DNA from 4 places in the Pseudomonas sp. GW822-FHT04C11 genome. Region 2 is predicted to be linked to each of the others. Evidence: predicted binding sites of a transcription regulator. Region 2 holds the regulator's gene; each other region holds the start of a gene.

Region 1 (3,604 bases), on a different contig from region 2:
TGCCTATGGACCTAGAGATAACCCGAAGTGTGCGACCTTGCAGCAGGTTTGGAGCGTTGTGCGTAGGAGAATTCCCTGATTTTCGTAAAGTATTCGTTACGGATGGGCGGCTGTGGCGTAGGTATTGAGATTTTCGGGTTTTAAAAGGCTCTGGGCTGTCACATAATCTTGACAACAAACTTCGCGCCTCGGCAGAAAAATCCTCGCCATGCGCCTCATTTACCACCGTTCGGGCCTTTATATGCGTATCAAAGTCCACTGCCAGAACCGCATCGGTATCCTGCGCGACATTCTCAACCTGCTGGTGGAGTACGGGATCAACGTCGCCCGGGGTGAGGTCGGCGGCGAGCATGGCAACGCGATCTATCTGCATTGCCCGAACCTGATCAACCTTCAGTTCCAGGCACTGCGTCCGAAGTTCGAGGCCATCACCGGTGTATTTGGCGTCAAGCGCGTAGGGCTGATGCCCAGCGAGCGTCGGCACATGGAGCTGAACGCCTTGCTCGGCGCGCTGGAGTTTCCGGTGCTGTCGATCGACATGGGCGGCTCGATCGTCGCGGCCAACCGTGCCGCCGCGCAATTGCTCGGGGTGCGGGTGGACGAGGTGCCGGGCATTCCCTTGTCGCGGTATGCCGAGGACTTCGATCTGCCGGAGCTGGTTCGCGCCAATAAATCGCGGATCAATGGCTTGCGGGTCAAGGTCAAGGGCGACGTGTTCCTGGCCGATATCGCGCCGTTGCAATCGGAGCATGACGACAGCGAGGCCATGGCTGGTGCGGTGCTGACGTTGCACCGGGCGGACCGGGTCGGCGAACGCATCTATAACGTGCGCAAGCAGGAGTTGCGCGGTTTCGACAGCATTTTCCAGAGTTCGAAGGTCATGGCCGCGGTGGTGCGTGAAGCGCGACGCATGGCGCCACTGGATGCGCCGCTGCTGATCGAGGGCGAGACCGGCACCGGTAAAGAACTGTTGGCGCGCGCCTGCCATCTGGCCAGCCCGCGTGGACAGTCGCCGTTGATGGCGCTCAACTGTGCCGGGTTACCAGAATCGATGGCTGAGACCGAGCTGTTCGGTTATGGCCCAGGGGCGTTCGAAGGGGCGCGCGCCGAAGGCAAGCTCGGGCTGCTGGAACTGACGGCGGGCGGTACGTTGTTTCTCGATGGTGTCGGGGAAATGAGCCCGCGCTTGCAGGTGAAATTGCTGCGGTTCTTGCAGGACGGTTGCTTCCGCCGGGTCGGCAGCGATGAAGAGGTTTACCTGGATGTGCGGGTGATCTGCGCCACCCAGGTCGATTTGTCTGAACTGTGTGCCAGCGGTGAATTCCGTCAGGATCTTTACCATCGATTGAATGTGCTTTCGCTGCACATCCCGCCGCTGCGTGAATGCCTCGACGGTCTGACGCCGCTGGTCGAGCACTTTCTCGATCAGGCCAGTCGGCAGATTGGTTGTCCACTACCGAAGCTGGCACCGGCGGCGATGGAGCGGCTCAGTCATTACCACTGGCCGGGCAATGTCCGGCAGTTGGAGAACGTGCTGTTTCAGGCGGTTTCGCTGTGTGACGGCGGCACGGTCAAGGCGGAGCATATTCGCCTGCCGGATTACGGCGTGCGCCAGCCTCTGGGGGATTTCTCGCTGGAAGGCGGGCTGGACGAGATTGTCGGGCGTTTCGAAAAGGCGGTGCTGGAGCGGTTGTATTCCGAGTACCCGAGCAGTCGCCTGTTGGGCAAGCGCCTCGGGGTTTCTCATACCACCATCGCCAACAAACTGCGTGAATACGAAGTCGGTAAAGAACCGGGCGCATAGCCTGTGATGGACGGGCTCTTTGTGGCGAGGGAGCTTGCTCCCGCTCGGGCGCGAAGCGGCCGCAACTTCCGTCGGCGGGTAATGCCTGCTGGAACTTCATTGTTGTTTTTGGGGCTGCTTTGCAGCCCAGCGGGAGCAAGCTCCCTCGCCACGGTGAATGTGTCGCGTGTAAAAGGCCGACACTTGCCGTAAGCGGCATAACCGCGCCGGTTTTTCGTCTTTGATGCCATTGCCCATTCTCCTCCAATTCCTCTCAAGTCCTTTGTTTATAGGGCTTCGAACCCCTGCGTGAAAGTTGGTCTGCAAATTGCTTGAGGCTCAACAGTACAGCGGTGGGCGGCAAACGTCCGACATGCAGAGGAAAGACTGTGGACAAGTACCTTTATGTGGCAATGACCGGCGCCAGCCAGAACGCACTGGCGCAAAAGGCTCATGCCAACAACCTGGCGAACATCTCCACCAACGGTTTTCAGAAAGACCTGGAGCAGGCGCGGTCGATGCCGGTGTTTGGCGACAGCTTTCCGGCGCGAGCGTTTGCCCTGTCCGAACGTCCGGCCACCGACTTCTCTCCAGGCGCGATGATTGAAACCGGTCGCGACCTCGATGTAGCGGTTCAGGGCAGCGGCTGGATTGCCGTACAGAATCCGAGCGGTGGCGAAAGCTATGTGCGCACCGGCAGCCTGAATGTCGACGCCTTGGGCGTGTTGCGCGCCGGCAACGGCATGCCGGTCATGGGCAACGGTGGCCCGATTGCCGTGCCGCCCGAGCAGAAAATCGAAGTCGGCCAGGACGGCACCATCAGCATTCGGTCAATGGGTGAAGGTCCGCGCGTCATCGCAGAAATCGACCGCATCAAGCTGGTCAACCCGGACATCAAGAACATGACCAAGGGGCTGGACGGTTCGATCAACACCGCAGACGGCAAGCCGGCACCGGTCGATGCCAATGTGCAACTGGTGTCGGGCTTCCTTGAGTCGAGCAACGTCAATGCCGTTGAAGAGATGACCTCGGTGTTGGCCTTGTCCAAGCAATTCGAGCTGCACATCAAGATGATGAACACCGCCAAAGACGACGACCAGGCCATGGCTCGGGTCTTGCAGATCAGCTAATTATCAGAACGTCGCGCCGTAAAACAGGCGCACGAGGAGAATTGAATGCTTCCGGCTCTATGGGTTGCCAAAACAGGTCTGTCCGCCCAGGACACCAACCTGACGACTATTTCCAACAACCTGGCAAACGTATCGACCACGGGTTTCAAGCGTGACCGTGCCGAGTTCCAGGACTTGTTGTACCAGATCAAGCGTCAGCCAGGCGCCCAGTCGACCCAGGACAGCGCACTGCCGTCGGGTCTGCAATTGGGTACCGGTGTGCGCATTGTCGGCACTCAGAAAAACTTCACCGCCGGTAGCCTGCAAACCACCGACCAACCGCTGGACATGGCGGTCGACGGTCGCGGTTTCTTCCAGATCCTGCAGCCGGATGGCACCACCGCCTACACCCGTGACGGTACGTTCCACCTGGACTCCAATGGCCAGATCGTCAACGCCAGCGGCTTTGCCCTGGAACCCGCCATCGTCATTCCGAACAATGCACAGACCTTCACCGTCGGTCGTGACGGCACCGTGTCGATCACCGTTCCAGGCGCTGCTGCCGCGCAAGTGATCGGCAACCTGCAAACCGCCGACTTCATCAACCCGGCCGGTCTGCAGGCGATGGGCAACAACCTGTTCCAGGAAACCGCCGCCAGTGGCGCGCCGCAAATCGGTACGCCGGGCCTGAACGGTTTTGGTACCACGCTGC
Region 2 (3,604 bases):
ATGATTAGTGACCGTTCTGCTCGTCGAGGACAACCTGATACAGGGCTTCATTACTTTTTGCGCTGCGCAGGCGATCACGGACTTCTTTACGATCGAGCATGCTGGCGATCTGGCGCAGCAGTTCCAGGTGCGCATCGGTAGCGGCTTGCGGGACCAGCAGAACGAATAGCAGGTCGACCGGAGCGCCGTCGATGGCGTCGAAATCTATAGGAGCGTCCAGGTGCATCAAGGCACTGATGGGCGACTCGCAACCTTTGAGGCGGCAGTGGGGGATGGCGATGCCGTTGCCAAAACCGGTGGAGCCGAGTTTTTCACGGGCGACCAGACTCTCGAAGACATCCTGCATGGCCAGACCCGGCACTTCGCGGGCGATCAGGTTGGCAATTTGTTCGAGGGCTTTCTTTTTACTGCCGCCCGGCACGTTCACCAAAGAACGGCCGGGGGTCAGGATGTTTTCAAGTCGGATCATGGGTTGGGAGTGTTAACGACCGGTCGCGCCCTGGAGGAGGCTCTGGGTCTTTTCCTTATGCTTTTTGAGTTGTTTATCCAGCTTGTCGGTCAGGGCGTCGATCGCGGCATACATGTCGTTATGCTCAGCGTTGGCGACCACTTCTCCACCGGGGATATGCAGCGTGGCTTCGATTTTCTGCAGCAGCTTCTCGACGGTCAACGTGACCTGCACATTGGTGATCTTGTCGAAATGCCTTTCTAATCGGTCGAGCTTTTCGCCGATGTAGATGCGCAGGGGTTCGGTCACTTCCAGTTGGTGTCCACTGATGTTGACTTGCATACAGCTTCTCCTTCGTTGCCAGTGCATAAGGCGGCAGGCTGGCTTGCCTGCCACTAGAGCGTGTCCGAAAAGCTTTCGAACACACCCTGGAACGCTATGGCGTAGCCCGTCACATCAACCGCTTGCGTTCGCTCGAAGGCGCGATCCCCAGGGACTCGCGGTACTTGGCGACGGTGCGGCGGGCCACCTGAATGCCTTGTGCCTCCAGTAAACCAGCGATCTTGCTGTCACTCAACGGCTTTTTCTGATTTTCCGCTGCAACCAGTTTTTTGATGATTGCGCGGATCGCTGTGGACGAGCATTCGCCGCCTTCAGAGGTGCTGACATGGCTGGAGAAAAAGTATTTCAGTTCATAAATACCGCGTGGGGTATGCATGAATTTTTGCGTGGTCACCCGTGAAATCGTCGACTCGTGCATGCCGACCGCTTCAGCGATGTCATGCAGGACCAAAGGCTTCATGGCCTCATCGCCGTACTCAAGGAAGCCGCGCTGGTGCTCGACGATCTGGGTAGCGACTTTCATCAGGGTTTCGTTGCGGCTTTGCAGGCTCTTGATGAACCAGCGCGCTTCCTGCAACTGATTGCGCATGAAGGTATTGTCGGCGCTGGTGTCGGCGCGACGGACGAAGCCGGCGTATTGCGGGTTGACGCGCAGGCGCGGAACCGACTCCTGGTTCAACTCCACCAGCCAGCGCTCGTTGTCTTTGCGCACGATGACGTCGGGAACGACGTACTCGGCTTCGCTGGACTCGATTTGCGAGCCTGGACGCGGATTCAGGCTTTGCACCAGTTCGATGACCTGGCGTAGCTCATCTTCCTTGAGCTTCATGCGGCGCATCAGTTGGCTGTAGTCGCGGCTGCCCAGCAGGTCGATGTAATCGATGACGAGGCGCTTGGCCTCAGCCAGCCAAGGGGTATTGGCTGGCAATTGGCGCAGTTGCAGCAACAGGCATTCGCTGAGGTTGCGTGCGCCGATACCGGCCGGCTCGAATTGCTGGATGCGATGCAGGACGGCTTCGATCTCGTCGAGCTCGATGTCCAGTTCCGGATCGAAGGCTTCGAGGATTTCCTCGAGGGTTTCGTCCAGGTAGCCCTGATTGTTGATGCAATCGATCAGGGTCACCGCGATCAGTCGATCGGTGTCGGACATCGGCGCCAGGTTCAATTGCCAGAGCAGATGACTCTGCAGGCTTTCGCCGGCGGAAGTGCGAGTGGTGAAGTCCCATTCGTCGTCATCGTTGCTCGGCAGGCTGCTGGCGCTGGTCTGGTAAACGTCTTCCCAGGCGGTGTCGACCGGCAGTTCGTTAGGGATGCGCTCATTCCAGTCGCCTTCCTCGAGGTTGTCTACCGTCGGCGCGGTTTCCTGGTAGGAGGGTTCCTGGATGTCGGTGTTGGGTTTCTGCTCGATATTGTCCGCCATCGGGTCGGCGTTATCGAAGTCGTCGCCTTCTTCCTGGCGTTCGAGCATTGGATTGGACTCCAGTGCCTCCTGGATTTCCTGTTGCAGGTCCAGGGTCGACAATTGGAGCAGGCGGATGGCCTGTTGCAGCTGCGGTGTCATCGTCAGCTGCTGGCCCATTCTCAAGACTAGCGATGGTTTCATGGCAGGGGCTTAACACCTTATTCGCCGGCGCACATGCGCCATCCACTACAGGGCGCCGGAGCGCCAAACATAAGCAAATTATATGCCTGAAACTGAAGTGTTTGCCTAGAGCGCTGTAACAATAAATACGTATAGTTTTATTGGGGCAAGCGCTCCGGCGACTGACCAGGCACCTCAGTGCTTACAGGCGGAACTCATGGCCCAGATACACTTCCTTGACCAGGTCATTGGCCAGGATGGTTTCGGCGTCGCCTTCGGCGATCAATTGACCGTCGTTGACGATGTAGGCGGTTTCGCAGATGTCCAGGGTTTCACGAACGTTGTGGTCCGTGATCAGCACGCCGATACCCTTGGCCTTGAGGTGATGAATGATCTGCTTGATGTCGCCCACCGAAATCGGGTCCACGCCGGCGAAAGGTTCGTCGAGCAGGATGAATTTCGGTGCCGTGGCCAGGGCGCGAGCGATTTCCACACGGCGACGTTCGCCACCGGAAAGGCTCATGCCGAGGTTGTCGCGGATATGGTTGATGTGGAATTCCTGCAACAGGCTTTCCAGCTCTTTGCGACGACCGGCCTTGTCGAGTTCCTTGCGGGTCTCGAGGATGGCCATGATGTTGTCGGCGACCGAGAGTTTGCGGAAGATCGACGCTTCTTGTGGCAGATAGCCGATACCCGCTCGTGCACGACCGTGCATTGGCTGGTGGCTGACGTCCAGGTCGTCGATCAGTACGCGCCCCTGATCGGCCTGGACCAGGCCCACGATCATGTAGAAGCAGGTTGTCTTGCCGGCACCGTTCGGGCCAAGCAGGCCGACGATCTGGCCGCTGTCGATCGACAGGCTGACGTCACGCACGACCTGGCGGCTCTTGTAGCTCTTGGCCAGATGCTGGGCTTTCAGAGTTGCCATTACTGGGCCTTCTGCTCGTCGGTTTTCTTTTTCGGCTGGATCACCATATCGACCCGTGGGCGCGGCGCAGTGACCGAGGCACCGGTAGCGCGGCCTGCGTTAGCAACCTGCTTGACGGTGTCGTAGACGATTTTCTCGCCTTCGGTGGTGTTGCCTTCGTTGATCACCTTGGCGCGGTCGATCAGTACGATGCGGTTTTGCGCGGCATGGTACTGGATAGTCACCCCGTAGCCCTGGACGGGTTTCGTGTCGGTCGGCTTTTGCAACTGCTCGAAATACGCCAGGTTGCCCACCGAGGTCACGA
Region 3 (3,604 bases), on a different contig from region 2:
GGGACGTCTCTTCTTCATTCCGTGGAAGGGCATGATGCCTATAACAGTAGGCCTGATAATAAGTGTTCGCCCACAAAAAAGGCCTCCCGAAGGAGGCCTCTTTTTTGTTACGCCGCTTGCGCGGGCGTTACTGGATCAGCAGCTGTAGTACAGCTCGTATTCCAGTGGGTGTACGAAGGTGCGTACTTTGATTTCTTCTTCGCTTTTCAGGGCGATGTAAGCGTCGATGAAGTCGTCGCTGAAAACGCCGCCTTTGGTCAGGAACGCACGACCTTTGTCCAGCTCTTCCAGGGCTTCTTTCAGGCTGCCGCAAACTTGTGGGATCTCTTTCGCCTCTTCAGGCGGCAGGTCGTACAGGTTTTTGTCAGCCGCATCGCCTGGGTGGATCTTGTTCTGGATGCCGTCCAGGCCAGCCATCAACAGTGCAGCGAAGCCCAGGTATGGGTTGGCTGCCGGATCCGGGAAGCGTGCTTCGATACGGCGAGCGCGAGGACTCGACACGTAAGGAATACGGATAGAAGCGGAACGGTTGCGAGCCGAGTAAGCCAGCATTACTGGAGCTTCGAAGCCTGGGACCAGACGCTTGTAGGAGTTGGTCGACGGGTTGGTGAAGCCGTTCAGGGCCTTACCGTGCTTGATGATGCCGCCGATGAAGTACAGGGCGGTGTCGGACAGGCCGGCATAACCTTCGCCAGCGAAGGTGTTCTTGCCATCTTTGGCGATGGACAGGTGAACGTGCATACCCGAACCGTTGTCGCCGTACAGCGGCTTAGGCATGAAGGTCGCGGTGCGGCCGTATGCATCGGCAACGTTGTGTACGCAGTACTTCAGGGTCTGAACTTCGTCAGCCTTGGCGACCAGGGTGTTGAACTTCACACCGATTTCGTTCTGGCCGGCAGTCGCCACTTCGTGGTGGTGAACTTCGATGACCAGGCCCATTTCTTCCATGGCGTTGCACATGGAGGTACGGATTTCGTGGTCATGGTCGAACGGCGGAACCGGGAAGTAGCCGCCTTTGACGCCTGGACGGTGGCCTTTGTTGCCGCCTTCCACGTCCTGGTCGGACATCCACGAACCTTGTTCGGAGTAGATCTTGAACATCGAGCCGGAGATGTCGGACTTGAACTTCACTTCGTCGAAGATGAAGAACTCAGGCTCTGGACCGACGAAAACGGTGTCGCCGATACCGGTGGACTTCAGGTATTCCTCGGCGCGCTTGGCGATGGCACGTGGGTCACGGTCATAGCCTTGCATGGTCGAAGGCTCGATCACGTCGCAAACCAGGATCAGGGTCGGCTCTTCGGTGAACGGGTCCAGAACGGCAGTGGTGTCGTCCGGCATCAGGATCATGTCGGAAGCTTCGATGCCTTTCCAGCCAGCAATGGAGGAACCGTCGAACATTTTGCCTTCTTCGAAGAAAGCTTCATCCAGCGCATCGCGAGCCGGCATGGTCACGTGGTGCTGAGTGCCTTTTGTGTCCGTGAAGCGCAGATCAATCCACTTGACGTCATGATCTTTGATGAGTTGAACCGACTTCGACATAGTGTCCTCCGGGTGGCTTCGGGCTTAGTAATGGATGCCCTTAGAATGTGGGTGATGCCGGCGCGAATACTCTGCCTTGGCAACCTGCCTCACAAGGGAGCAAATTGCATGCCAGTGCCCCGACTTGGGTTTATTGCCCCAATATCACGCTTATAAAGGTGTAACGCGCTTTAAAACAGGAAATCTCGCCCCTTAATGTAGCGTTCAATTTCAAAAATGACCTGTTTTGGTGCATTGAAAACCATCTGCACATTAACTGGTTAAACCTTGAGCAATTTCCGCTATAATCCGCGCCCCCCTTTTTCGGCTGGCCCTGCGCGCGCTGTTTTCATGAAACTAATCGTAAAAGTCTTCCCCGAGATCACCATCAAGAGCCGCCCGGTACGGACGCGTTTCATCCGTCAATTGGCCAAGAACATCCGTGCTGTGCTCCGCGACCTGGACCCGGCCGTGGTGGTGAACGGCGTGTGGGACAACCTCGAGCTGGAAACGCACGTCAGTGACCCCAAGGCCTTGAAGGACATGACCGAGCGCCTGAGCTGCATGCCGGGCATCGCGCATTTCCTGCAGGTCGACGAGTACCCGCTGGGCGACTTCGACGACATCGTTGCCAAGTGCAAGCAGCACTATGGTGATTCGCTGGCCGGGAAGATCTTTTCGGTGCGCTGCAAGCGTGCCGGCAAGCACGAATTCAGCTCGATGGACGTCGAGAAATACGTCGGCAGCCAGCTGCGTCGTCAGTGCGGCGCCGCCGGGATTTCGCTTAAACAGCCTGAAATCGAAGTTCGCATCGAAATTCGCGACAAACGGTTGTTCGTGATTCACAGCCAGCACAACAGCATCGGCGGCTACCCGCTCGGCGCGCTGGAACAGACCCTGGTGCTGATGTCCGGCGGTTTCGATTCCACCGTCGCGGCTTACCAGATCATGCGCCGCGGGCTGATGGCCCACTTCTGCTTCTTCAATCTCGGCGGGCGTGCCCACGAATTGGGCGTAATGGAAGTCGCGCATTTCATCTGGAAGAAGTACGGCAGCTCCCAGCGCGTGTTATTTGTCAGTGTGCCGTTCGAGGAAGTGCTGGGAGAAATTCTCGGCAAAGTCGATAACAGTCATATGGGCGTAGTATTGAAGCGTATGATGTTGCGCGCTGCGTCCCGGATCGCTGATCGACTGGACATCGAGGCGCTGGTCACCGGCGAAGCGATTTCCCAGGTTTCCAGCCAGACGCTGCCGAACCTGTCCGTGATCGACTGCGTGACCGACAAGCTGGTGTTGCGTCCGCTGATCGCCAGTCACAAGCAGGACATCATCGACCTGGCCAACGAAATCGGCACCGCCGATTTCGCCAAGCACATGCCGGAGTACTGCGGGGTCATTTCGGTGAACCCCAAGACCCACGCCAAGCGTCCGCGCGTGGAGCATGAAGAGAAAGAATTCGATATGGCAGTGCTCGAGCGTGCGCTCGAGAACGCCAAGCTGGTGCCGATCGATCGGGTGATCGACGAATTGGGCCAGGATGTGCAGGTTGAAGAAGTCAGTGAGGCGCTGGCCGGTCAGATCATCATCGACATCCGTCACCCGGATGCCGCCGAAGACGACCCGCTGGAGCTTGCTGGCATCGAGGTACAAGCGATGCCGTTTTATGCTCTGAACGCTCGTTTCAAGGAACTGGACCCTACTCGCCAGTACCTGCTGTATTGCGACAAAGGCGTGATGAGTCGCCTGCATGCCCACCATTTGCTCAGTGAGGGGCATGCCAATGTGCGCGTTTATCGACCGAGCTAAGAGCCCGGGGCTGTTTGCCTGTGGCCTGCGTCACCGGCCCCCCGACGCCGCCGTCAAGCTGTAACGGCAAGGCCTGACTCTACTGTAAATCGCTGCCAAGACTTGTCAGCACACCGAATCCTCTGATCGAGATACACAAGTGATCGAAAATCTACGCAACATCGCCATCATTGCTCACGTTGACCATGGTAAGACCACCCTGGTAGACAAGCTCTTGCGTCAATCCGGCACCCTGGAGCGCAACGAGCTCAACGACGAGCGCGTGATGGACTCCAAC
Region 4 (3,604 bases), on a different contig from region 2:
CGGGCATACGCCGCCGGGTCCGAGCCATTCCATATTTTACCGTCGATCAACTGGCTGCTGCGCATTTCCTGATCCCGGGCCGCGATGCCCAGCGCACTGGCGGCATCGCGATAGACACCAAGTTGCTGGACCTGACGCGCCACCTGCAGATAGTCCGGGTCTTCGCGCAGCAAGCCCCAACGCCGGAATTGAGTCATGAACCACATGCCATCGGAAAGGTACGGCAGGTTGACGTCGCCGCCGCCATGGAAGCGCAGCGCGTGAGGGTCCTGCCAGCGATTGCCCAGGCCGTCGGCATAATCGCCCAGCAAGCGCGGTTCGATGCAGTCGAGCGGTGCATCCAGGTATTCGGCAGCACTCAATAGTTGCGCGGTGCTGCGGCGGTTTTCCGTGCTTTGTTCAATGAAGCGGCTGGCCTCCAGGATTGCCATGACCAGTGCCCGTGCGGTGTTCGGGTATTGCTCGACGAAGGTGCGGGTGCAGCCGAGGACTTTTTCCGGGTGGTCGGGCCAGATGGTCTGGCTTGTCGCCAGGGTGAAGCCGAGGTTCTGCTTCACCGCACTGGCGCTCCAGGGTTCGCCGACGCAGAAACCGTCGATCCGTCCGGCCTGCAAGTGCGCGACCATTTGTGGCGGTGGCACCACGACGCTGTCGACATCCTGCAACGGATGGATGCCCTGGCTCGCCAGCCAGTAATACAACCACGTGGCGTGGGTGCCAGTGGGGAAGGTCTGGGCGAAGGTGAGTTTTGGGCGACTTTGGTGCACGTGACGTTCCAGCGCTTCAGGACCGGTCACGCCCAGCGCTTGCAGGCCATGAGAAAGGTTGATGCTCTGGCCGTTCTGATTCAGCCCCATCAGCACGGCCATGTCCGTCGCGGCGACGCCGCCGATGCCCAGATGCACCGCATAGATCAAACCATAGAGGCTGTGGGCGGCATCCAGTTCGCCGCTGACCAGTTTGTCCCGCAGGTTGGCCCACGACGACTGGCGCTTTAGGTTCAGGGTCAACCCGTAGGGTTGGGCGAAGCCCTGAGTCGCCGCAACCACCACGGATGCGCAGTCGCTCAGGGCCATGAAACCGAGGTTGATCGCGGTCTTTTCCGGGGCATCGCTGCCATTGACCCAGGCCAGCGGTCCTGCTTCAGGTTCAGTCATCACATAAGCACCTTGCATGAAAAAAGCGCCGTACCCAGGCCCCAAGTGCAAACCAGGCCAGGTGACGACGCCGTTGTCCTTTTTAATCGTTACCTGGCACGCATCCCGCCATTGGCATGGGTGCCGATGTGAGTACCAGTGCAAGGCATATGCCACTGATGGCTGATTTCATCACGCACCTCGCTTGCGACCCCGATGCACGGCTATAATCGCCGCCTTATTTCGCCGCCAACCGAGTCAAATCCGCCCATGTATACCCTGGCCCGCCAACTGTTGTTCAAACTCTCCCCGGAAACCTCCCACGATCTGTCCCTGGACCTGATCGGCGCAGGTGGGCGTTTGGGTCTCAATGGCTTGCTGTGCAAGGCGCCAGCGCAGTTGCCAGTGAATGTCATGGGCCTGGACTTTCCAAACCCGGTGGGGCTGGCGGCCGGTCTGGACAAGAACGGGGCGGCCATCGACGGGTTTGCGCAATTGGGTTTTGGCTTCGTTGAAATCGGCACCATCACCCCGCGTCCGCAACCGGGCAATCCCAAGCCACGGATTTTCCGCTTGCCGCAAGCCGAGGCGATCATCAACCGCATGGGATTCAACAACCTCGGCGTCGATCATCTGCTGGCGCGTGTGGCAGCGGCCAAATACAAGGGCGTGCTGGGGATCAACATCGGCAAGAACTTCGACACGCCGGTTGAGCGTGCGGTCGATGACTACCTGATCTGCCTGGACAAGGTCTACGCCCACGCCAGTTATGTAACGGTCAACGTCAGCTCGCCGAACACTCCGGGCCTGCGCAGCCTGCAGTTTGGCGATTCGCTCAAGCAACTGCTCGAAGCCTTGCGTCAGCGTCAGGAAGATCTGGCTCAACGCCACGGCAAGCGTGTACCGCTGGCGATCAAGATTGCACCGGACATGACTGACGAAGAAACCGTTCAGGTGGCACAAGCGCTGATCGACACCGGGATGGACGCGGTAATTGCGACCAACACCACCCTGAGCCGCGTAGGCGTCGAAGGCATGGAATACGGTGACGAGGCGGGCGGCTTGTCCGGCGCTCCGGTGCGCGACAAGAGCACTCACACGGTCAAGGTGTTGGCAGCCGAGTTGGCCGGGCGTTTGCCGATCATCGCGGTGGGCGGTATTACCGAAGGCAAGCACGCGGCTGAGAAAATCGCTGCGGGCGCCAGTCTGGTGCAGCTCTACTCTGGCTTCATTTACAAAGGCCCTGCGTTGATTCGCGAATCGGTGGATGCCATCGCCGCCCTGAGATAACCCCAACCCACGTGGCGAGAGGCCTTTGTGGCGAGGGAGCTTGCTCCCGCTGGGGCGCGAAGCGGCCCTAAAATCAGCAAATGCGGTGCATCAGGAATAACGCGGTGTCTGGATAGGGGCCGCTTCGCTGCCCAGCGGGAGCAAGCTCCCTCGCCACACAGTATTTCATCGTTGGTTTTGAGTTGATTGCAGGAATAAAAAAGGGCTCCTCGAAGGAGCCCTTGGGCCGAAGCCCGCCGTCCGGAGAGGACGTGCGTGGTTAAGTCGTTACCTGTTCAGATTTTCGTGTCGGAGTGTGTGCCCTGTTTTAGCCGACGGCGTGAAGTTCGTTGAGTCTATGGATTCCCGCAGTGCCGGTCATACCGTCCCAGTTGTCGCCGCGTCCTTCTCGCCAGCCGTTGATCCAGGCTTGGCGTACCGACGGTAGAGTAAAGGGGCAAAGCTCACGGGATTTTCCACCAACGCCATATTGATATCCGCGCAAAAATGCTCTTTCCAACGGATCACGCTTAAGTCTTCTCATAGGGTGTTTCCCTCACTTGTTGACTGTATTTGTCGCGTCGACCTCGATTGAGGTCAGGCAGAAAAATTTCTGCCGTTGGTGGCTCGCTGCCGGCGTCACGAGCCAAGGTGTTGACGTCGTTGCGGCGTCAACCTGTGTTGAGTTCTAACCAATGCGTCACATCGAGGGAATGATCGTTTTGTCATAAGGACGTAACGATAATGATGCTAAGGCCATAAGTAACACGATGTAATTCCCGTGTTCATTGACCAAAGCTCGCTATGATCAGCCTTTCACTGGATGATGAGGCTAATGATTGAGTAAAAATGTCCGCCCGTTGCACTCGGGTACTATTCGACGAAGGGTCGAGTTATGACATTTTGTTGCACAGAATTTTTTATCTGCCCGGGCATCTAAGCTCATTCAACCGATTGGTTGGCTGTGTGGCCAGGGTGGGGCGGCACACTTTCGTGCCACGCGAGCGCTCTTCAAGAAAAGCGCTTGATTGAAAACCGAGCGGTCAATGCGTTGTCCGTTCACTTATTGCTAAAGGCCCTGGAATTCCCATGTCGGATCGTTACGAACTCTTCCTCACTTGCCCCAAGGGCCTCGAAGGCCTGCTGATCGAGGAAGCCGTCGGGCTTGGCCTTGAGGAAGCGCGCGAGCACACGTCGGC

Evidence for each region. The regulator sigma-54, encoded in region 2, starts transcription at its own class of promoters, with help from an activator protein. The targets are predictions, from matches to a motif close to ANTGGCATNNANNTTGCTNT.
Region 1: a site for sigma-54 is predicted at 2,099-2,118, ahead of AC1RJ3_RS19370 (flagellar basal body rod protein FlgF). Genes of this name have one in related genera too.
Region 3: a site for sigma-54 is predicted at 1,639-1,658, ahead of glnA (glutamate--ammonia ligase). Genes of this name have one in related genera too.
Region 4: a site for sigma-54 is predicted at 1,295-1,314, ahead of AC1RJ3_RS23725 (CmpA/NrtA family ABC transporter substrate-binding protein). Genes of this name have one in related genera too.

The regions. Positions count from the first base shown of each region.
Region 1 is NZ_JBXAMS010000012.1:37,831-41,434, forward strand. Features, by position in the region: gene AC1RJ3_RS19365 (sigma-54-dependent transcriptional regulator) at 242-1,804, shown strand; gene AC1RJ3_RS19370 (flagellar basal body rod protein FlgF) at 2,173-2,913, shown strand; gene flgG (flagellar basal-body rod protein FlgG) at 2,959-3,604, shown strand, end outside.
Region 2 is NZ_JBXAMS010000016.1:18,098-21,701, forward strand. Features, by position in the region: gene rapZ (RNase adapter RapZ) at 1-2, opposite strand, end outside; gene ptsN (PTS IIA-like nitrogen regulatory protein PtsN) at 5-469, opposite strand; gene hpf (ribosome hibernation-promoting factor, HPF/YfiA family) at 482-790, opposite strand; gene AC1RJ3_RS22835 (RNA polymerase factor sigma-54) at 900-2,393, opposite strand; gene lptB (LPS export ABC transporter ATP-binding protein) at 2,575-3,300, opposite strand; gene lptA (lipopolysaccharide transport periplasmic protein LptA) at 3,300-3,604, opposite strand, start outside.
Region 3 is NZ_JBXAMS010000001.1:48,377-51,980, forward strand. Features, by position in the region: gene glnA (glutamate--ammonia ligase) at 136-1,542, opposite strand; gene thiI (tRNA uracil 4-sulfurtransferase ThiI) at 1,873-3,327, shown strand; gene typA (translational GTPase TypA) at 3,467-3,604, shown strand, end outside.
Region 4 is NZ_JBXAMS010000017.1:45,912-49,515, forward strand. Features, by position in the region: gene AC1RJ3_RS23725 (CmpA/NrtA family ABC transporter substrate-binding protein) at 1-1,157, opposite strand, end outside; gene AC1RJ3_RS23730 (quinone-dependent dihydroorotate dehydrogenase) at 1,407-2,426, shown strand; gene rmf (ribosome modulation factor) at 2,734-2,949, opposite strand; gene rlmKL (bifunctional 23S rRNA (guanine(2069)-N(7))-methyltransferase RlmK/23S rRNA (guanine(2445)-N(2))-methyltransferase RlmL) at 3,495-3,604, shown strand, end outside.